One region of the Sporosarcina trichiuri genome, then DNA from elsewhere that is predicted to be linked to it. Evidence: riboswitches for the same ligand, from Rfam matches in the RefSeq annotation. Region 1 holds a riboswitch; the other holds the start of a gene.
The links. A riboswitch is a leader RNA that binds a small molecule or an ion and turns the genes downstream of it on or off. The one in region 1 is predicted to bind FMN.
Positions count from the first base shown of each region.

Region 2: it holds a riboswitch for FMN, as region 1 does, so the genes downstream of both, ribD (bifunctional diaminohydroxyphosphoribosylaminopyrimidine deaminase/5-amino-6-(5-phosphoribosylamino)uracil reductase RibD) here and QWT68_RS06445 (ECF transporter S component) in region 1, are expected to answer to the same signal.

Region 1 covers NZ_CP129119.1:1,205,066-1,216,724, reverse strand. Annotated here, with positions in the region: gene resB (cytochrome c biogenesis protein ResB) at 1-1,429, shown strand, start outside; gene ccsB (c-type cytochrome biogenesis protein CcsB) at 1,429-2,613, shown strand; gene QWT68_RS06465 (response regulator transcription factor) at 2,816-3,535, shown strand; gene QWT68_RS06460 (ATP-binding protein) at 3,532-5,298, shown strand; gene QWT68_RS06455 (sigma-70 family RNA polymerase sigma factor) at 5,355-5,882, shown strand; gene QWT68_RS06450 (hypothetical protein) at 5,883-7,100, shown strand; FMN riboswitch at 7,166-7,298, shown strand; gene QWT68_RS06445 (ECF transporter S component) at 7,500-8,081, shown strand; gene QWT68_RS06440 (ferredoxin) at 8,125-8,382, opposite strand; gene QWT68_RS06435 (YpbB family protein) at 8,490-9,548, shown strand; gene QWT68_RS06430 (RecQ family ATP-dependent DNA helicase) at 9,535-10,971, shown strand; gene QWT68_RS06425 (LysM peptidoglycan-binding domain-containing protein) at 11,049-11,659, shown strand, end outside.
Region 2 covers NZ_CP129119.1:2,459,995-2,471,653, forward strand. Annotated here, with positions in the region: gene QWT68_RS12415 (nitroreductase family protein) at 1-547, opposite strand, end outside; gene QWT68_RS12420 (winged helix-turn-helix transcriptional regulator) at 685-1,050, shown strand; gene QWT68_RS12425 (DUF2829 domain-containing protein) at 1,074-1,295, shown strand; gene QWT68_RS12430 (3-oxoacyl-ACP reductase) at 1,353-2,108, shown strand; gene QWT68_RS12435 (QueT transporter family protein) at 2,262-2,768, shown strand; gene QWT68_RS12440 (GNAT family N-acetyltransferase) at 2,812-3,210, opposite strand; gene ribH (6,7-dimethyl-8-ribityllumazine synthase) at 3,317-3,784, opposite strand; gene QWT68_RS12450 (bifunctional 3,4-dihydroxy-2-butanone-4-phosphate synthase/GTP cyclohydrolase II) at 3,797-4,990, opposite strand; gene ribE (riboflavin synthase) at 5,007-5,651, opposite strand; gene ribD (bifunctional diaminohydroxyphosphoribosylaminopyrimidine deaminase/5-amino-6-(5-phosphoribosylamino)uracil reductase RibD) at 5,654-6,748, opposite strand; FMN riboswitch at 6,870-7,015, opposite strand; gene ytvA (YtvA family blue-light photoreceptor) at 7,073-7,843, opposite strand; gene QWT68_RS12470 (hypothetical protein) at 8,446-8,601, shown strand; gene QWT68_RS12475 (rhodanese-like domain-containing protein) at 8,714-9,064, shown strand; gene abc-f (ribosomal protection-like ABC-F family protein) at 9,458-11,119, shown strand; gene QWT68_RS12485 (hypothetical protein) at 11,252-11,659, shown strand, end outside.

The DNA of each region.
Region 1 (11,659 bases):
GTCCGTGTCCGCTATCGGCACGATCCTGCCGCAGAAGTTCTATGTCCCTGTAGCCGGGAACGATCCATCCGAGTACTTGGATTACTATGAACGTCTGTATGGAACATTCGGCAAGATCTACTATCAGCTGGGCTTTTATAATATCTATGACAGCTGGTATTTCAAAGTCCTGATCGGCATGCTCGGCACGTCGATCATCATCGCCAGCCTGGACCGTGTCATCCCGCTGTACAAATCGCTGAAAAAGCAGCGGACGAAGCGCCATCTTTCCTTCATGAAACGTCAGCGGATCTACGGGGAAGGTCCTGTAACGGATGCTGACCATTCCATGACGGAAGCGGAAAAAACATTGAAAGAGCTTCACTACAATGTGAAAACCGAAGACGGAGCGATCCTCGCGGAAAAGAACCGCTTTTCGCGCTGGGGTCCATACGTCAATCATACAGGCCTTATCATATTCCTCCTCGGTGTGCTGTTGAGGGGCATCCCGGGCTTCTACGTTGACGAGACGATGTGGATCCGTGAAGGTGAAACAAGAGAGATTCCGGGCGCTCCCGGCTATCTCCTCGAGAACGTCGCATTCACGATGGAGACATATTCAGAGGAAAATGCTGATGCTGTATTCGATGAAGCCATCCAGAAGAACGGCGCCATCGTCAGCAACTATCAGTCCGATGTCAAGCTGTACAAAGAGAAAGAAGGCAGCCTGCCGGGTTCTGCTGATGTCGAATTCATCAAGGAATACCCGATCGTCGTCAACAAACCGCTGACATTCGACGGCTACAGCATCTTCCAGATGGATTTCAAGACCGGGGAATTGAAAAACATGACCTTCTCCCTTCAGAACAAGGAAACCGGTGAATCACTCGGTGATTTTACGGTCGACTTGAACAATCCGGCGAAGAAGTATGATGTAGGAGACGGTTCTGCAGTCGAACTGATGGAATACTATGCAGATTACGACGGCATCAAAGACGGGGAACCGACCTCCAAATCACCGATTCCGAACAATCCGGCCTTCATTTTCAATATGATCACGCCTGAGCATCCGGAAGGTGAAAAGAGTTTTGTCGCCATCCGCCAGACGCTCGAGGTGGAACCGAACGATTACGAAGTGAAGTTCCAGGATGCAGACACCCGCAATGCTTCAGGTCTGACCATCCGGAAAGACAAAACGCTGTACATCCTGCTTCTTGGCGGTATCGTCTTCATGATCGGTGTCATCCAGGGATCCTACTGGCAGCACCGCCGCATCTGGATCCAGAAGGGGGACAGCGCCGATATGGTGCTTGCCGCCCATACGAACAAGAACTGGTATGCGCTGAAAAAGGATCTGGATAAAGTGAAAGAAGCAGCAGCCCTTCCCGAGTATACGGATAAGCAGGACAAGGATGCAGCGGCTGATGCAGTGGAAGGAGAGACAGTTTAATGGATTACGCTTCGTTAAGTGCCAATTTACTGCTGATTTCGTTTGTCGCGTATTTGCTCGGGACATTCTTCTTCGGCGGAGCAGTGAAAAAATCGAAGTCCGAGAAAACGTACAAAGACAGTGTATGGGGGAAAATCGGCATTCTGATCACGATTGTCGGTTTCATCTCCCAGCTCGGCTACTTCATTACACGGTGGATGGCCTCCGGGCATGCACCTGTCAGTAACATGTTTGAATTCACGACAGCGTTCAGCATGATGCTTGTCGGTGCATTCATCCTGATCTTCTTCATCTACAAGACGCCTTCACTCGGATTGTTCGCTCTGCCGATCGCAATCGTGATCATCGCCTATGCGAGCATGTTCCCGCGGGAAATCACACCGCTGATCCCTGCACTGAAGAGTTACTGGCTGACTGTTCACGTCATCACAGCGGCAATCGGGGAATCGATCCTGGCAATCAGTGCGGTTGCCGGTCTGATCTATCTGGCGAAAAATGTGGATCTGACGAAGAAGTCGAAAGAGCGGTTCTGGCTGGAAGCCGTCATGTTCACGCTGGTGCTGGTGCTTGGCTTTGTTGTTTCGTCTTCTGCATTTACGCTTTCAGGCTATGAAGCGAAATTCAATTATGTCGACAAGAACAACCAGCCGGCAGAAATCACGTACAATTATCCGCCGCTCTTCGGCATGCATGACTATGAACAGGTAACGACTGACACGATGAAACCATGGGCGGAAATGCCGGCGATCGTCAATGCGAAGACGCTGACGACATTCGTCTGGTCGCTTGCATCCGGAATCGTGCTGTACGTGCTGCTGCGCCTGATCTTCAGGCGGCCGATCGCAGCCGTGCTGCAGCCGTTCGCGAAGAAAGCGAACTCCCAGCTGATGGATGAAATCGGTTATCGGTCTGTCTTGATCGGGTTCCCGGTGTTCACCCTCGGGGCACTCATCTTCGCGATGATCTGGGCTCACGAAGCCTGGTCGCGTTTCTGGGGCTGGGACCCGAAAGAGGTCTGGGCGCTCATCACATGGCTGTTCTATGCGGCATTCCTCCATCTCCGCCTGTCGCAGGGCTGGGAAGGGAAGAAATCCGCCTGGCTCGCGGTCGTCGGGTTCGTCATCATCATGTTCAACCTGGTGGCTGTCAACCTGATCATTGCAGGTCTCCATTCATACGCATAACCAACAGACCGCACAGCCTATCCGCTGTGCGGTGTTTTTATGGACCCTTGCGATACAGGAAAGAATGGCGGCCGCCATCGTGCAGCTCTGCCGAAGCACACCAGCCGGGCACGGTGCATATTACACAGCAAAGTATTGTAGTTTCTTTTTCGGAAGAGGACAAGTACAATGAAGACAGCAGTTCTGAAAGGGGCAATCGTCAATGGATGAAAACGTCAAATTGCTCGTCGTAGACGACGAAGACCGGATACGCCGCCTTCTAACGATGTATCTTTCACGTGAAGGCTATGAAATGGATGAAGCACAAAACGGAATGGAAGCATTGGAGAAAATCCAGGAAACACAATATGACTGCATCCTGCTGGATGTCATGATGCCTGAGAAAGACGGTATCGAAGTTCTGCATGAACTCCGCGCTGAAGAGGACCAGACGCCGATCATCCTCCTTACGGCTAAAGGAGAAGAATCGGACCGGGTCACCGGTTTCGAGACAGGAGCGGACGACTATATCGTGAAACCGTTCAGTCCGCGGGAGGTCGTCCTGCGCGTGAAAGCGCTTCTGCGCCGTGCCGGTGCTGTCAATGGGACGCAGGCGACTGCATCTTCGAAAGACCTTGTCGTGTTCCCGCAGCTGACGATCGATCATGATGCACACCGGGTCACCGCGGAGGGCAAGGAAGTGAGCCTGACGCCGAAGGAATACGAACTCCTCTATTTCCTGGCAAAAGCACCTGACAAAGTATTCGACCGTGAGCAGCTGCTGAAGGAAGTCTGGCACTATGAATTTTTCGGCGATCTGCGTACTGTTGATACACACGTCAAGCGGCTCCGTGAAAAGCTCAACAGAGTATCCGAACGTGCTGCCAAAATGATCGTTACAGTGTGGGGAGTCGGCTACAAGTTCGAGGTGCCGGCTGAATGAACCGAATATGGAATTCAATCGTCGGGAAGCTATGGGCAACCATATTGCTTCTCGTTTCATTTGTCCTGTTCATCGTAACGGCTCTGCTGCTGGAGTTCTTTGATAATTTCCATACGCGTCAGGCGGAAGAGACGCTTCTGCGTGAAGCCAATACGATTGGAAGCATCATTCAGGACCATGATAACGAACAGGCGATGCAGCTGGTCGTCCATGACATCCTGAATAACGGAACGAGCGCAATCATCGTGGATAATACAGGGGGCATCGCCTATTCGTTCCACGATAAGGATCTGGACGCAAAGCCGATTGAAAGTAAAATCCTGCAGGACGAAGAACTCAGCAGCCGAAGCGGAAAGGACAGCCTTTCCAAGCAGATGATCCTCCCGTCGATGACGGAAAAGGACGTATCCGAACGGTATATCGTGAGTTCCGCACCGGTCCCGAACGACCGGGCGAGCCATGTCATCGTCTATCAAAGCTTCGAAGCCATCCATGATACGACGAAATGGACGACGCATATCGTCCTGCTGTCGGCGTTCATCGCATTCCTGCTGACGACCTTCTTTGCGTTCTTCCTGTCCACGCAGATCACACGGCCGCTCCGGCAGCTGAAAGAAGCGGCATTCCAGCTGTCGAAAGGGAATTTCAATGCAAGGATCCCCGTGAAGCAAAATGATGAAATCGGTCAGCTGTCGACAGCATTCAATCAGATGGGCCGGCAGCTGAAATACAATATGGAACTCATCAAGCAGGACAAGGAACAGCTTTCCAGCATCCTGACGTCCATGACAGATGCCGTCATCACATTCAATCGCGACCACACGATACTGCTGAGCAATCCGCAGGCGGAGAAGCTGCTGCAAAAATGGTCGTTCCTCAACCAGGAAACCGACGAACTTCTCCCCCCGGAGATCAACCACATGCTCGAGCATGCGATCACCTTCGCGGAGGAAGTGGATGCCGAACTTGAAATCGGCGGACTCTACTTCGTCGTAGCGATCAGTCCGCTGTACAGCCGGAACAGCATCCGCGGGGCGGTCGCGGTCCTCCGCGACATGACGGAGCAGCATCAGCTCGACAAGCTGCGGTCGGATTTCATCGCGAATGTATCCCACGAACTGCGCACGCCGATTTCCATGCTGCAAGGGTACAGTGAAGCGATTCTCGACGGAGTCCCGGAGACAATGGAAGAGAATCATGAAATGGTGAAGATCATCCATGACGAATCCCAGCGTATGGGGCGGCTCGTCACCGACCTGCTGGACCTGGCAAGGATGGAGTCGGGCCATATGCGTCTGTATAAGTCGGAAATGGCAGTCGTGCCGTTCCTTCTGCGCGTGCAGAACAAGTTCACACAAGTGGCGAAAGACAGTGAAGTGTCACTGTCGGTACAGCCGAACGGCCAGGAATCCCTTCATATCCAGGCGGACGAAGACAGGATCGAGCAGGTGTTCACGAATCTGATTGACAATGCAATCCGGCATACGCCGAATGGCGGCAGTGTGACGCTGTCGGTCGAGAAGTACCCGAAGAATGTCGCCATTTCCGTGACCGACACTGGCAGCGGGATACCGGAAGAGGATCTGCCGTACGTGTTCGAACGTTTTTACAAAGCGGACAAAGCGCGGACACGCGGGAAAAGCGGTACAGGGCTCGGACTTGCCATTGCAAAGAATATCGTTGAATCCCATGGCGGCACGATCAGTGCGAGACGGGGTGACGGCGCAGGCACAATCTTCACCGCTGTCCTTCCTCTGGAATAATATGTGTAACATTCCGGCCTGAAAGCCGTCAAATCGAGTGAACGAGGGGGATTGCTGTGGACGAAGCCGTATTTCATCATCTCTATGAAACGTATCATCGGGATGTGTTCAACTTTTTGACATACTTGACGAAAGACCGGCAGCTGGCGGAAGACTTGTCGCATGAAGTATATGTGAAGGCGATCCGCGCATACTCCTCGTTCGAGCGCAGAAGCAGTGAGAAGACGTGGCTGTTTTCCATCGCAAAAAACGTGGCGGTCGATCACTTCAGGAAAACAACTGTCCGGAAACGTCATGCCGACCGGTTTTTCGACTGGGACACCATGGAAATCGAGTCCGACAAGAAAACGCCGGAACAATGGGCGGTCGAGAGCGAAGAAATACGGACGGTGCTGCGGTTGCTGGATGACTGCACAACCGATCAGCGTCTGGTGCTCATCATGAGGTATATGAATGATTTGACGATTGCTGAGACGGCAGCATCTCTTGAATGGTCGGAAGGAAAAGTGAAAACGACACAGCACCGGGCCCTGAAAAGGCTGAGAAACCAGATGGCTGCTGCGGACAGGGAGGAGGACCGATGAATGGGGAAAAAACGGGATGATGAGATGCTTGAAAAACTGCTCCGCTCCCTGCCTGAGCAGAAGGATACCCGCTCCCGCGAGGAAATCCTGAAAAGGCTGCAGGACGACGGCAGGTTATCCGGTAAACCGTCGATTCCGTCGCGCAGACGCAAGAAATGGCGGATACCGGCAGCCGCAGCAGCCGCCGCGGTTCTCCTGGCGGCCGCTCTTTTGGTCCCTGCCTTCCTTGACCGGCAGAACGGCAGCAGGGAGTCGGCCGATGCCGTCCTGGAAGACAGGGACGACAAAGCCGCCGATCAGAAACTGGGGAATACGCAGGATGAATCGGAGAAATCCATGCCAGCTGAGTCGCGGATGATGATGGAGACCGATGAATTTGCTTCGAAGCAGGCGGTCTATGCGGATGAATTGGACGGGAGGCGCATCCTCCATATCGGCCTGCAGGACAGCCAGGCCGTAAGTTTGCCGGTCTCACTGACGCTGACGGGAGAGCAGCTCAGCGAAAAAGGTCTCGCCGGTGATTCGACTGACCTTGAAATATACAGGGTGTTTGCAGGTGAGCTGGATGAAGAGGCGCTCGGTTTTGAGGACTACCATCCTTACCAAGCGGAGTTGAAGGAAGAAGGGGCCCGGCTCGATGTGCTCCTCGATGATGACCATGGATATGACCGGTCTGCCGCCGCCATCGAAGTTTTCTTCCACTCTTTGCAGCAGACTTTCCCTTCCTATGAAGAGATCAGGATCCTGGATTCTTCAGGGAACCCTGCAGAATTCGATGAGATGGGAACAGTGCCGCCAATCCATCCGTCCAAATTACCGAAAACACCGTATTTTGTATATACGAAATACGATAAGAGCCAGCTTCTTGCACCGAGCTTCATGCAGAGGGCGGATTCGTTTGCAGAAGCGGTCAGCGCGATGCAGACCGAACCGAATGACCTGTTCACCTCGCCGATCCCCGCAGGGACACATCTGGAAGTCGAACAATCCGGACAGCTGGCGACTGTTACATTTGACCCTGCCCTGTCATTGGGGGAGTTGGGAAAAGAGCAGGCAGACCTGCTCATGGACAGTCTGGCATTGACAGCCGCGAGCTTCGGTCTTGAACTCCAACTGCGTCAAGTGGAGCCGTCCGAGTGGAACGGGATCGATCTCCGGCACGCCCTTCCGGCAGCCGCCGGGGCAAATCCCCGGGCAATGACAATCGGGAATGACTAACCTGTAAACAGACGAGTTTACAGGCTGGTCTTTTTTTTGTATACTGGGAGTGTAATAAAATATTGATTCATCTTCGGGGCAGGGTGCAATTCCCGACCGGCGGAAATGGAAGCGAAAGCTTTTTAGCCCGCGAGCCTAACAGCTGATTCCGGTGTGATTCCGGAGCCGACAGTATAGTCTGGATGGGAGAAGGTGAAGGCGAAGCCGTCTTTTTTGTCTGTTTGACAGCGGCTTATTTAAGTGCGCCTATCCGGGTTTACCGGGTTTGGCGGTGCTTATGTAACCACGTCTGAACTCTCCCTTCAGTGATTCGACTGGAGGGATTTTTTTTGAAGGCGGACAGTGAAAGCGGCAGAACCTTTCCTATTTGTGAAGAGAATCGCAAAAGGAGAGAGTATGATGAACAGCAAGAAACTGCGGGCGATGATCTTGATCGCCATCCTCGGCAGCATCTCAACGGTGCTCATGCAATTCAATTTTCCGCTGCCGGCTTTACCCGGATTCCTGAAGATCGATTTCAGTGAAATTCCGGCAGTCCTGGCAGTGATGACCCTCGGCCCGGTTGGAGGGATTTCTGTTGAACTGCTGAAGGTTGTCCTGTATTGGTTCCTTCAAGGCAGTCCGACCGGCGTACCCGTCGGCGAGATCGCGAACTTCGTGACCGGCGTATTATTCATCATGCCGATCTATTTCATCTTCAACAAGTTCCGCAATTCCCGCGGACTGACAGCGGGACTCGTGACCGGAACGGTTTCCATGGCAGTCGGTATGAGCCTGCTGAACTACCTCGTGTTCCTGCCGGCGTACACATTCTTCCTGAATGCACCGCCAGTCACAGGGGATGGGCTGTATACGATGATCGTGCTCGGAATTCTGCCGTTCAACCTCATCAAGGGAGCCATCCTGATGGTCATCACACTGCTTCTGTTCAGGAGCATGCAGAGCTGGATCAGCCAGCAGCATCGGAAACTATCCGTATAAAGAAGAAAAAACAGGCTTGTCCGCGTAACGCGGCAGCCTGTTTTTAGTCTTCATATTTAAGCGGATCCCCATCAAATGGATCGTCTGCGATTTTGATGGAGTCTGTCGGACAGCCGTCGAAAGCATCTTCCAGGTCCTCCAGCAGTTCTTCTGGAACTTCGGTATTTCCCGTGTTATCATCTAGGATAACGTACGCAATACCCTCATCATCGTAGTCGTATATATCAGGCGCTGCAGCTCCGCATGCTCCGCAGGCGATACATGTGTCCTGATCTACAATAGTGAACTTACGAGTAGACATGATCGTTCTCTCCTCTTTTCTTCGCACTTGCAACTTGTTACTTCATCCATTCTAAAACGGTTTTCAGCAGTTTTCAACCTTTACACTCCAGAAAGTAGGGATTCTTCGTGAAGTTAAGTTCTATTATTCTCAAGATTGCAGAGAAGATGGACGGCCAGCGGACCTTGAATGCCTGCCTGCATATATTGCGCGGTAAGCGGTCGGGACAGACACTTCAGGATGTCGACGCGTTTTCCGTCAAACCCTATTTCGCCATCCTTCCTAAACTTTCGGAGGCGGCGTTTGCCGAATCTGCGGATTTCCTGCAGAAACAGCGCCTGCTTGGCACGGAAGGCGGCCTGATCCGGCTCTCTCCGGAAGGGAAACGGGCGGCAGAGGAACTTCCCGAGTTCCGCTTCGACGGCTGGCATTTCAGAGGACGCGAGAATGTATTCTTCCAGCGGCTGCAGCTGCTTGTACAGACATGCTCGCAGCTGCGGAGCGGAAACACGTCGTTCCTGCCCATCACGAACGACCGCGCTGTCCAGCAATTCGTCAAAGGAGTGGTGCGGAATTCCCGTATGACGGGACGTGATTTGGCAGAACAGCTGGCGCGCGAACTGGCGGAGGCTGTCCGGGCATCCGGGATGTCGGACGTGCAGGCTGTCATCTTCAGTCACAGACTGACCGGGTACGGTGCGGCCGGCTGGACGTGGGACCAGATCGAAGAGGCGGCAGGTGAACCGAGGAACAGTCTGCAGCTCGACTGGCTCGAAGGACTGCACCGCTTCACCACTGCGGCGGCTGCGCCATCCGCCAGGGAGGATTTGCCGCTCCTGCACGGACTGTCCGATGGTATCCGTATGGAAACCCCGCTGACCGACTCGACGTCCATTACCAAAAGGCTGTTCGATCAGGGACTGACAGTCGAAGAGATTGCGCATGCCAGACAGCTGAAGACGAGTACGATAGAAGACCATCTGACAGAGCTTGCAGCGAACACGGCAGCATTCCCGATCAGCCGGTTCGTGAGCGCGGAGGACCAGCACGCCGTGCGTATGGAAGTGAGTCTGAAGAATGTGAAACGGCTGCGGCTGCTGAAGGAAGCATTTCCCCATTTGTCCTATTTCCAGCTGCGCCTTGTGCTGAGTGCAAGAGAAGAGGTGATGCCAAGTGAACCTTCATGATGAGCTGAAGAGACGGTTCGGGTTCGACCGGTTCCGGCCGGGCCAGAAAGAGGTCATCGGGGCGGTGCTGGACGGCAGGGATACACTGGCCATACTTCCGACAGGCATGGGGAAGTCACTTTGTTATCAGCTGCCGGGTGATTTGCTGGACGGTCTTGTGATCATCGTATCGCCGCTTGTCTCGCTGATGGAGGATCAGGCTGCGTCCATCCGTAAGCGCGGTGAGAAAAGGGTCGCTGCCGTCAATTCGATGATGGCGGCCGAACAGAGGAAACAGCTTTTTGCTGAAATCCGGCAAATCAAATTCCTGTTCATCTCCCCCGAGATGATGAACCGTCCGGATATGACAAGGCTGCTGGCGTCGCAGCCAGTTGCCCTTCTGGTCATCGACGAAGCGCATTGCATCTCCCAGTGGGGGTTCGATTTCCGTCCGGATTACCTGAAGATCGGTGAATTCATCCGCAAGGCGGGGAACCCGCGGATCCTGGCGCTGACAGCGACAGCCGACCAGCGGGTTGAACAGGATATACTTACATATTTGAACATGCAGGATGCTTCGGTCATCCGCCAGTCCGTGAACCGGCCGAACATCTATTATTCGTTACGCAGGTTCGACAGCATCCCTGAGAAGAATGACTGGATTGCAGGAAGGCTGAAAGCAACATCAGGTCCGGGCGTCCTGTACGTGGCGTCCAGGAAGCGTTCGGAAGAACTCACCCAGCTGCTGCAGAAGGAAGGCATACAGATCGCCGCCTACCACGCAGGCAAGGAAGCCGGCGACCGCCAGATGATCCAGCAGCAGTTCCTCTCGGGTGAACTTGACTGGATCTGTGCGACCAACGCATTCGGCATGGGCATCCATAAAGATGACATCCGGCAGGTGATCCATGATCAGATGCCTGCTTCCGCTGCTGCTTATGTGCAGGAGGCCGGGCGGGCAGGCAGAGACGGGAAACAGTCAAGTGCAGTGCTGCTCAGCCTGCCGGACGACGGACAGAAGATCCGGTTCATCGTCCAGAATGATCTGCCGGACGACACGGAAGTGACCTATTATGCGCGACTGAGGAAGGCGGGGAATCAGCGGGAACAAGCCGCTGAACTTGCGGGGATTTCCGAAACGGGCGCCCGGCTCATCGATCATTACGCGGAACAGGAGAACGAGGCGGGGATTGCGGATATCTTCACAGGTCTCCGGTTCGGCAAGGAGGAGAAACTCCGGCAGATGATGGATTACACGACCGGAAACACCTGCCTCCGGACGAAGCTGCTGTACTATTTCGGGGAACAGCCGCCGGAACAGCAGGACGTCTGCTGCTCGGCGTGCGGGGACCCGCCGGAAGACTGGCTCGGAAAACAGCATGCTGTGCTGAACGAAAGGCGGCTGCTGCCGTGGGAGGACCGCATTCGTCTGCTGCTATGCTGACAGCTTGATTGGCGTTTACTTTTCCGACAGAATTCGTCATAATGAAGAGACAGCAATAGGGGATAGGAGAATGAGCTATGACAAAAAGTGACTTTCATTCAGACTTCGAGAATAATAGACAAGCGATCGAGATGGATGAGAAGGCCCCTGAGGAAATGCCTTCCCGTGTTGAGGTTCATAAGAGCAGGAAAAAGAGCCCGCAGCGGAAGAAACAGGATAAACGCAAGGGACTTACGCTTATCAATATCATCCTTATCCTGTTCACTCTGATTCCCATCGGAATATTTGTGTATGTTCTATCCGATTTGTATAATCCTAAAGAGGGAAATACAGTAAGTATCGATAAATCCGGAGTCACATTTGAAATGGACTCGAAAGAACCGGGAGGCAGTACAGGCATCGCTGCCGAGAAGGAAGACGGGGACCAGGACCAGGACAGCTCCGCTGACAAAAACGGCAGTGCCGGCGACGACAAGCAGGCAGAGGACAATTCGGGAGACTCCGCAGACCCGGATAAGAGCCGACAGCAGGATAAGGCGGAGGAACAGAAGGCTGGCCAGAAAAAGCCCGTCCAGCCTGAACAGAAACCTGCACCAGAGCCGGAGAAAAGACCGGCTCCAAAACCGAAACCCGAGCAGAAACCGGCTCCGAAACCCGAGCAGAAACCGGCGCCGAAGCCTGAAGCGAA
Region 2 (11,659 bases), 1.3 Mb from region 1:
GCACGAGCGGCACATAGCGCTCCTCCAGGCCGAACTCCTCTGCAAATGCCGCTTTGTCGAACCCGCCCATCGGCACGGTATCATACCCTTTCGCCTTTGCGATCAGCATGAGCTGCATGGAGATCAGACCCGCATCGAACGCTGCAATGTTGAGCCGTGCCTCTTTCGGCGCGTTCGGATAGAGCGCCTTCGCATTCGCGATCTGCACCTGGACGTTCGTTTCATCGATATTGCCCGCTTCCAGGTTGGACAGGTAGATCTCGTCGATATGCTCATACATCTCCGTGTCGGCGATGACGGCGATCAGCGCGGAGGACGTCTCCATCTGCTCCTGGTTGAATGAGAATTCCTTGATGCGTTGTTTCGCCGCATCGTCCTGGATGACGAGGAACCGCCAAGGCTGCAGATTGCTGGAAGAAGGGGCCAGGGACGCTTCCTTCAGCATCTCTTCGATTTCAGCTGGATCGATTGTGAAGCCGGGATCGTATTTGCGGACGGATTTCCGGGCATGGATCACTTCGGACAATGGCTTGTATAATTCTGACATGGGGTAAACTCCTTTGGATGAAAGATTGGATTCAACTTACCATTAGTAAGTACTGAACAAAAGCTTACTATTCGTAAGTTTGTTTGTCAACTGGGACTGTGGTAAAGTGGAACTATACTGTGAATGGGGGAGTACAGATGGAGAAAACTGAAGATCTCATTCAATCCGCAGCACCGAAAACCGCCGCGTGCGACAGTTTCCATGCGACGATCGAATTCATCGGCAAACGGTGGATGGGCATCATCATCTACCATCTGCTGGACGGACCGAAACGCTACCACGCATTGGCTTCAGAAATTGACGGCATCTCTGACAGGCTGCTGACGGAACGGCTGAAGGAACTCGAAGCGCATGGATTCGCGGTGAAACGGACCGTACCGGGCGGACGCAAAGTCGAGTACGAACTGACCGGCAGAGGGCATGCCTTCGAGCCGGTAATCCGTACAATCCTCGCGTGGGTGAAAGAAAACGGCGGCTGTCCGGATAAAGCCGCAACTGACTAAATTACAAAAAAGGGTGAGAATAGATGACATTTGAAGAAATCCTGCCGCGCCTGAAAGCGGGCAGCAAGGTGATCCGCAGTGGCTGGGGCGGTGCTGAATTGTATGTGAAACTCATGGAACCGGGCACACTGGACGGACTGACGATGAATCCGTATTTCGTCATTAACGTCACAGGTGAAGGCTACACGATGTTCACCCCGACAGTCTGCGATATACTCGCGGATGACTGGACGACGGTCGGATGACCAAAACTTGAGCTCATGAGAAATCATGGGCTTTTTTCGATTGGAGGAACTGAACGGATGACACACGGAGAATTTGCAGGGAAAACGGTCTTCATCACCGGGGCGGCATCGGGCATCGGCCGGGCTCAGGCAGAGGCGTTCATCGAACAGGGGGCCGCTGTTTTCGGCTTCGATCAGGACGCAGAAGGGCTTCGGCAGCTCAGTGCGGAGCATCCCCGGACGTTTGCATACAGGCAGGGCGATGTCCGGAAGGCGGCGGACGTCGCGAAGGCCGCAGAACAGGCACTTGCGGCGTTTGGGTCTATCGATATCCTGTGCAATACGGCAGGCGTGCTCGACGGGTTCACGAAGACACTGGAGACGGATGAAGCGCTCTGGGACCGGATCATGGAGACGAATGTCAAAGGGATGTATCTGACGACGAACGCCATCCTCCCGCATATGATCGCAAACGGGAAGGGTGTCCTCGTCAATATGGCCTCCATTGCAGGCCTGGTCGGTGGAGGTGGCGGTGCGGCCTATACGGCTTCGAAGCATGCGGTGATCGGCTATACGAAACAGGTCGATCTTGATTATTGCCGAGCAGGCATCCGGGCGAACGCCATCGCACCGGGTGCGATCGAGACGCCGATGAATGCGGCGGACTTCGCAGGAGCGGGAGAGATGGCGGCACAGGTCGCAGACGAAACACCGGCCGGCCGCTGGGCGCAGCCGGAAGAAGTCGCGGCCCTGACACTGTATCTTGCAGGCAGAGCATCCGACTACGTCCACGGGGCGGTCATCCCGATCGACGGCGGCTGGACCGCAAAATAATCCACACAGCGGACAAGCATTTCTGGTATACTGGGCAGGCAGGTTTTTCGCCTGCACTGCGGCACTTTTTGACGGAGCGATCGGCTCTTTCTTCCTTTGGCCGCAGTTACTACTAAGACAGTCGGCAAGCTGTCTTACAAAGGAGGATTCCCTATGACACTTCTCGTAAAAGAGCGGCAGCGGATCGCAGTCGGCGAGCTTGCGAAGATGGGCATCGTGGCCGGATTGTATGTCGCTGTGACGCTGACACTTGCTGTCATCAGCTTCGGCGCAGTGCAGCTGCGGCTGTCTGAGATGTTCAACTATCTCGCCCTGTTCCACAAACGGTATATCATCGCTGTGACAGCAGGCGTCGTGCTCGCGAACTTCTTTTCACCGACCTGGTTCCTGGACGTGCCGGTCGGCGGCATCGCGACGTTCCTTGTCCTGCTTATCAGCCGGATGGCCACGAAGAAGCTGAAGTCGATCAAGGCGAAGTTCGTCTGGACCGCACTCATCTTCGCTGTCTCGATGTTCACCGTGGCGGGCCAGCTGACCCTGCTGTACGGCATGCCGTTCTGGCTCACGTGGTTCACGGTCGGTGTCGGCGAACTGCTGTCGATGTCCGTCGGCGGCGCGATCATGCTCGCTCTTTCAAAGAAAATAGATTTCACCCGATGAAAAAACGCACACACGGCCGTCTGGCTGTGTGTGCGTTTTTCGGTTACGAGAAGACATACATCGGTGTGCTCGTCTCTTCCGGTTCGAAGCCGAGCGTTTCATAGAAGCCGACTGCCTTCGGGTAGGAGACAAGAACTTTCGTATGCATATGCGCGTATTTCTCGAGCATGCGGTTCATGAGCTGCTTGCCGATCCCCTGCCCTTGGTATGCCGGATCTGTCAGCACATAATGGAAATAGACCGCCATGGCCCCGTCGGACAGTGCATTCGCAAGCCCGATCAGCTTGCCGCCGTCCCAGGCGGTGACCACGGAATCCGAGTTCAGGATGCCGTGATACAGGTCATTCGGATGGGAAGCGGATTCCCATTCCACCGACTCGAACAGCGCCTGCAGGTTCTCTTTCGTCAGCTTGTCCGTTTCGAATGTATACGTGATCGTCATTCATCAAACCTCCCTCTGCTCGGCACGGAAAACGGTCCCCGTCCCGGCTTCTGGTGACTGTGGTTGAAAGCGTTCACACCCATTCTACTTGAAACCGCTGGAAGTTTTAAGAGAATTGCTTTGACAGGTTCGCCATCTCGATGGCGGATACGGCCGCGTCCCATCCTTTGTTGCCCGCTTTCGTACCCGCCCGTTCGATCGACTGCTCGATCGAATCGGTCGTCAGGACGCCGAAAATGACAGGGATGCCCGAGGCCATTCCGGCAGCGGCAACCCCTTTCGCCGCCTCGCTGCACACATAATCGAAATGCGGTGTCGCCCCGCGGATCACCGTGCCGAGTGTGATGACGGCATCATACTTTCCCGACTCCGCCATTTTCTTCGCGATCATCGGGATTTCGAACGCACCCGGCACCCAGGCGACATCGATATCCTCTTCCGATACGCCGTGGCGGATGCACCCGTCCTGTGCAGCTGATAATAATTTACTTGTGATGAATTCATTGAACCGGCCGACGACCATGCCGATCTTCAATCCGGTGCCGACGAGATGTCCTTCAAATACGTGTCCCATTCCGATTGCCTCCTAGACGGTCAGCAGATGACCGAGTTTTTCAGATTTCGTTTCCATGTACGCTTTATTCTCCGGAAGGACCGGCAGTTCGATCGGAAGCCGTTCCGAAATCCGGATGCCATGCGCTTCGAGCCCGTCCAGTTTGCGCGGGTTGTTCGACAGCAGCCGGACTTCCGATACGCCGAGGTCCTTCAGGATAGCAGCTCCTGCACCGTACTCACGCAGGTCGTCCGCGAACCCGAGAGCGGCATTCGCTTCGACGGTATCAAGCCCCTCTTCCTGCAGTTCATAGGCTTTCAATTTATTGATGAGCCCGATGCCGCGCCCTTCCTGCCGCAAGTAGACGAGCACGCCCCGTCCTTCGGCTTCGATCTGAGCAAGGGCGGCGTGCAGCTGAGGGCCGCAGTCACAGCGGGCCGAACCGAAGATATCGCCGGTCAGACATTCCGAATGGATCCTTGTCAGCACAGGACCATCAGTTGTCACATCTCCTTTTACAAGGGCAACGTGCTCCTTGCCAGTCGACGGCTCGGTGTAGCCGATCATCGTGAACGTTCCGAATGACGACGGCAGGGCGACTTCCGCTTCCCGTCTGACGATCTGCTCGTGCTGCTTGCGGTACTCGATCAAATCCGCGATGCTGATGAACTTCAAATCCTCCCGATCTGCAAGACGCCGTAATTCCGGTACGCGGGCCATCGAGCCGTCGTCGTTCATGATTTCACAGATGACGGCGGCCGGTGCACTGCCGGCGAGACGTGCCAGGTCGACCGAGGCTTCCGTGTGTCCGGTCCGTTCAAGCACACCACCTTCTTTTGCGATCAGCGGGAAGACGTGGCCGGGCCGCCTGAAATCGGAGGGTGCCGCTGCAAGATCGAGCATTTTTATAATCGTCTCCGATCGTTCGAACGCACTGATACCTGTCGCCGCCTGGGCATGGTCGATACTGACCGTGAATGCCGTTTCATGGGCATCCGTGTTCCGATCGGTCATCATTGGCAGACCGAGCCGGGCGGCGTGACGTTCCGTGATCGGCGTGCAGATGAGACCGCGGCCTTTCGTCGCCATGTAGTTGATCATTCCGGGGGTCGCATGCTCGGCGAGACAGACGAAATCCCCTTCGTTTTCACGGTTTTCATCATCCGCGACAATGACCGCTTTCCCTTGCCGTAAATCCTCAATTGCAGATTCGATCGAATCGAACATCCTGATCATCCTTTCCTCACTTGAATCCGTGCTGTTCCAGGAACGAGGCGGTCAGCGGCTGTTTTACAGGATCCGCGGGGACCACCATCTTCTCCGTATATTTCGCCAGCATGTCGAACTCGACGTTGACCCGGTCCCCCGGTTTCCGGTCGGCCAGCACTGTCGCTGAACGCGTATGCGGGATCAGCGAAATGGTGACCGTATCGTCCTGCACATTGAAAATCGTCAGCGACGTGCCATCGAATGCGATCGAACCTTTCGGCAGCACATAGGCACGGCCTTCAGGCGGCAGTGTCAGCTCCATCACGAGCGCATTCTCCGTGTAAGTACAGTCCCGGACAACAGCTGTGCCATCGACATGGCCGGTGACAAAGTGGCCGCCGAACCGGCCATCCGCCCGCATGGCGCGCTCCAGGTTCACCCGGGTGCCGGAACCTGCACGGTGAAGGGAGGTCGCCCGGAACGTTTCGGGCATGATATCCGCGGTGAAGTCTCGGTCGGTAAACCCGGTTACGGTCAGGCAGGTGCCGTTCACGGCGATGCTGTCGCCGAGACGGACATCCGCCAGCACGACGTCCGCTGATATGGTGAGTTCCATCGACTGCCCGGCTGTTTTGACTCGCCGGACGATGCCGATTTCCTCGATGATACCTGTGAACATACTCAGTCACGTCCTTTCCGAACTGCGGTCACTTTCAAATCGGGGCCGATCTGTTCAAACTCCCTGAATTCGAACTCCGCCGCCTCGTCCATGCGGAGCGGGTCTCTGCCGCCGACAGGAGTCAGCGACCCGGATCCGCCCAGCAGCTTCGGTGCGACATAGGCAATGATGCGGTCCACGGCATCCGCGCTAAGGAAGGATGCATTGACCGCTGCGCCGCCTTCGACCAGTAATGTGACAATGCCGCGGGCGCCGAGTTCCTTCAGAACGGCGGGGATCGCGACTTCCGGTTCCGGCAGGCGGATCACTTCCGCATGCGGCACCTCCGCAAGCGCGTCCTCTTTTGAAGAAGGCGCATCACACCCGCAGAAGATCCATACAGGTGCGCTGTTATCCAGCAGAAGCCGGCAATCCAGCGGTGTTTTCAGCTGTGTATCTAAAATCACTCGAATAGGATGAAGTCCGCCTTGGGGCAGTCTGGCGGTGAGAAGGGGATTATCGTGAAGGATGGTATTGACGCCGCAGAGAATTGCATCATGGGCATGCCGAAGAGACTGGACATCGAGCCGGGATTCTCCGCTCGTCACCCATTGGCTGTGCCCGGACGATGCCGCAATCTTACCGTCCAGAGTCATTGCTGTTTTGATGGTCACATGAGGTTGTTTGGTTCGGATGAAATGGAAAAAAGGTGCATAGAGATCCTGTGCCGCTGATTCACATACGCCGGTCCGGACATCGAGCCCGGCCTCCGTCAGCAGACGGATCCCTGAACCCGAGATGAGCGGATTCGGGTCCTGCGCAGCCAAATAGACACGCCGGACGCCGGCAGCAAGCACGGCCTCCGTACACGGCGGTGTCTTCCCGGTATGGGAACAAGGCTCGAGGGTGACGTAGAGATCAGCTCCCTCCGCAGCCGGTCCCGCCATGTCGAGCGCCACGCGTTCGGCGTGCGGCCCGCCGGCCTGCAGATGGGCACCCATCCCGAGAATACGGCCGTCTTTTACGACGACAGCGCCGACTGGCGGATTCGGGGACGTCTGTCCTGCTGCGCCTGCTGCAAGTGAAAACGCAAGCTGCATATACTGTTCGCTATCCAAAAGGTACAACACTCCCAAGATATGGATTCCTCATGTAACACAAAAAGCCCCGCAAAACAGCTGCGGGGCGGATAAGCATGACAAAATAAGCGTCAGTCAAATGAAAAATTTGAAAAACGCTGAATTCCTTCTCCCATCCAGACTTTCACTGTCGGCTTTGGAGTTTCACCAAATCCACCGTCTGCAAGAACTGCAGCCGGGTCACGGACTGAGGGCATGCCGCCCATCACCGCCGGTAGGGAATTTCACCCTGCCCCGAAGGAATCGTATTCGATTGTCTATGAGTCTAGCACAGCGTACAGGAAGCTGGCAACCGGTTCAGCATCATTGGATCCGTTCAATGGCCTGGCGGATGTTTGCGAATGTCTGAAGCGGTTCTTCCATCGAACCGGCCCTTGCAAGCAATTGCGCCACTTTCGGCGTGATCCCGGTAATGTAAAGCCGGGAGCCCATCAGCTTCATCACATCCTGGACGGCAAGGAGGCTGGAGAGGGGAGACTCGTGATCCCAATACAGGCCTGTGATATCAATGATGACATTGTTGACCCCGCGCGACTGGACGAACTCACTGAGTTTCTGGGTCAGGACCGAGAACCGCTGGGGACTCATCTCCCCGATCAGCGAGACGGCAGCCAGGTCATCACGGATCATCATGATCGGCAGCATCAGTTCCTCGATTTCGAGCTCCTTTCCCTCGAGCTCCTTCCGCTGGGCGTATTCGACAGAGACATCCGTCTGGGTTCCGATGAAGAATTCGTGGCCGTCCGCTTCCATTGGTGAGACAGTCAATCGGTTCCAGAACAGCGACCCGTCTTTCCTATAATTCTTCAGCACTACAGTGATCGTTGTTTTGTCAGCGATTGCCTGACGCAGCCTCTCAATTGTGGAGGGATCGGTCTCTGGTCCCTGCAGGAAACGGCAGTTCCTTCCAAGTGTCTCTTCCATTGGGTAACCGGTCATTCGTTCAAACGTCCGGTTCGCATAGATGATCGGGTTGTCAGGCTGTGCCGGATCGGTCACCAGGGCAGCGACCCGGCTGCCATCGAGCATGGCTTCGAGTAATTGATTCTGGGTGGATTGAGGTAATGATTTCATCTTCAACACGTCCTGACTAAGAAGTTTTATTGGTGTGGATTTGATTATTTGGAGTGCCGGCAGCAGACAGACACTCCTATTATTGAGCCGGGTCGTTAATAAGTAGCGTTCAGAGCTGTTCCTATTCTATCATAGCGGGCTGAAAAACGACTGACTTATCTGAACGGAATGTCGGCATGAAGGAAGTACCAAGTCACCGGATTTTCCTGCATTACTTGGGAGCATGCTGCCAAGGGTTCTTAACCGGAAAATCATTGCGCATGAATAGCAGTTCCGCGCACTAAATGGTATAGGAATTCTGTATGATTGGAAAGGAAAGATGATTCTTCAGATTCTTTGTAGAAGATGCAGACCGTATCTATAAAGGGGGAATCAGTCATCATGCTGCTAAGAGGGGGTGGAATGAGCCTTCTATTTTCCAGGGAATGTATACACCGATAACTGGAGATCTGCAGACATGCAGGAATCGGGCGATCCAGCTGGCACGCTGCAATCATTGACTATAGATATTGCCAAATACTATGTATGATAGATTCCCGCTGGCCGGAACAGTGAAACTTCGACATACAGGAATCCGTATATACTTACTGGAGGCGATGATGATGAATGAAGGATATTTCGCAGGGTGGGGGACACTCGCACTTATCAACGCTGTTCTGGCACAAGGAAAGAACCGTTCAGGGCTGAACTGGTTCCTGCTCTCGCTGCTGCTTGGTCCGGTGGCGACTTTCTTCCTGGCTCTGTCGGATAAGAAATGACCTGCAGTCCCGTTTCCTCGCGGGACTTGTTTACGGGAAGATTCAAGCGGATTCATTGATAATGTATACCCCTCAGTGTATATTTGATGAAAAACAGTTAGGGGAGATTGTGATGGGCTGGATTGTGATCCTGCTGGTGATCGGATTGATCGTATGGCGGACGATGCCTGCGAAAGGTGTACGGACCGTTTCGCCGGAAGTAGTGAAACCGCTGCTGAAGCAGAAAGGGAATCAATTCATCGACGTGAGGACGCCAGGAGAATATAGCGGCCGGCATGTGAAAGAGTTCAAAAGTATCCCACTGAACGACCTGCCGAAACGTCTTGGAGAACTCGATAAGGACAAACCTGTTTATGTCATTTGCCAGAGCGGCATGCGCAGCGGCCGGGCGGCAAGTCTGCTGAAGAAAAAAGGGTTTTCCGACGTTGTCAACGTCAAAGGCGGAATGAGTGCATGGCGATGAGGAGGGGAATACCGCCCCATTATGTCGATTTCCCGGGAAATCGACTGTCGAATTTGCAGTTATTTCCCGGGAAATACAGAGATTCTGTCGGGAAATAATTCTCCGCTTGCGAACTATTCGGAGTTTGGTATACTGGAAAGACCATATGACAGAAAGGGCTGAGGGTGGCGGATGGATAACTGATCTCTGATTTCTCGTAAACGAATGATGGATTCGTACGAAAAACAGGATTGGTCTGTCCATTTCATAAGCTGCCTTCACCCTCAGGGAACCGCACGGGATGCGGTCTGCCCTGCAGCGGGTGTGGCTTATTTGCAGATGCCGACAGAACCGATCCTTCCGGAAAATCACGGAGGGATCTTTTTGTGTTCCCTCCAACTAGGAGGAATGGTTATGAACCGAGGAATACTCAACAAACTGACCGCCGAATATGGCGATAAGCAGATATTTGCCAGTCTGTCCGCTGAATTGCCTGCAGGTGCTGTGGTTGCTATTGTCGGTCCGAATGGTGCTGGCAAGACCACGTTACTCGAACTGCTGGCGGGTGAGCGGAACCCGTCCGGAGGAGCTGTGGATTGGATCGGCCGGAAGCCGTCCATCGCCTATTACCGGCAGGAACAGGAGATGGAAACCGATCATAGCTGGGAGGAAGCGGAACAGTATCACCAAGAGAGCCGCTGGCAGGTGCCGGACAAAACGGCATACAGTGAAGCGAGCGGCGGTGAACGGGTGAAGATGCGGCTGGCGGCAACGTTCGCTGAGCAGGCAGAAGTGCTGCTGCTGGACGAACCGACGAATCACCTGGATGCAGCCAGTACAGAACAGCTCATCGAGACACTTCATGCCTATGAGGGACTCGTCATCTTCGTCTCTCACGACCGATATTTCATCGACCGGATTGCGCACTTGGTCTTTGAACTCGATCACCGGAAACTGAAAATCTATGAAGGCAACTATACGGACTACTGCAAGAAGAAGGAACACGAGCGGTATGTGCAGCAGAAACAATATGACGAGCAGCAGCGGCATATCCGGGAGACGGAGGAAAAGATCGACCGCCTCGATGAATGGTCTGCAAAAGGGCATGCCTCCTCACGCTCGCGAGGCGGCTCGAAGGAATACTTCCGGAAAAAGGTCAAGAAACGGAATGTCCAGATCCGATCCATGAAAAGACGTCTTGAAGCGGAGCTTGAAAAGAACGGCGTGGAGGCTCCGGAGCAGGAGACATCCGTCTCGTTCGATCTGGAAGGCGCACGAATGAAAGGGAAACGTGTGCTGGAACTGAATGAAGCCGAAAAGTCTTTTAGCGGCAGGACGTTGTTCCGAGATGTCTCTTTCACTGTCCAGGCTGGGGAGCGGCTCGCGCTCTTCGGCCCGAACGGCTGCGGCAAGACGACACTGTTCCGGATGCTGACCGGTGAGACGGCTTATGACGGCAGTGTCTGGTTGTCCGAAGGGATGACGGTCGGCTATCTCCGGCAGACAGCGTTCGATCTGCCGGATGACCGGACGATGGCGGAATATTTCCATACGCCGTCATTCAGTGAACAGGGAGCCATCCGCATCCAGCTGACGAATCTCGGATTCCGGGCGGACCAGTGGCAGCTGCCGCTCGGTGCATTGAGTCAGGGAGAGCGCCTGAAGGTGAAACTGCTCGATTTCATCCGCCGGAAGACCGACGTCCTGCTGCTGGACGAACCGACAAACCATCTGGATCTGCCGTCCCGCGAGGAATTGGAGCGAACGCTGCTGGGTTATCCAGGCACGCTGCTGTTCGCCTCGCATGACCGGCACTTCACCGAACGGATGGCGGATGGCCTGCTGCTGTTCGGGGAGGGAACGATCCGGAAAGTCCCGTACAGTCTGCAGGAGTGGGAAGCCCGAGGTGAGACGGCAGCCGGGCAGCCGGCGGCAGAAGACCGCATGCGGCTGGAAACCGAACTGCAGGCGGTCCTCGGCAAACTGAGTCTGCTCGACGCCGGCGATCCGGAATATGCAGACCTGGACGGACAGTTTCATAACTTGTCTAGGAGGCTGCGGGAACTGAACCAGTGAACGATTTGATAGGCAGAGGGCGAGCAGCTCTCTGCTTTTTGTAATGCATAGCAAGATTCATGAGACTTGAATCTTTCACAGTAACAGTTGCAGGGTATAGACCTTTATCAGAACAGAAAGGCGGCGGCTTAGATGGAAACTTGGATCAGTTTGGTGTTCACCCTCGGGTTCATCATCATCCATTTACTTTCAAAAAATATGAAATTCCTGAGCGAAGCGCCGCGCAGCCGGTTCCTGTCCATTGCGGGCGGGATTGCGGTCGCCTATGTCTTCCTGCATCTGCTGCCGGAGCTTAGTGACTATCAGGACGAGCTGCAGGGCAAGCTGAAGGCGAGCCTGCATTTCCTGGAGCACCACATCTATATCATTGCCATGCTCGGTCTGGCCTTGTTCTATGGCTTGGAGCAGCTCGCGAAATCGTCGAAGAAGCAGAATGCCGAGGCGGGACAGGAAGCGAAAGCGTCCGCCGGTGTCTTTTGGCTCCATATCGGATCGTTCGCCCTCTACAACGCGATCATCGGGTACTTGCTGCTGAAAGGC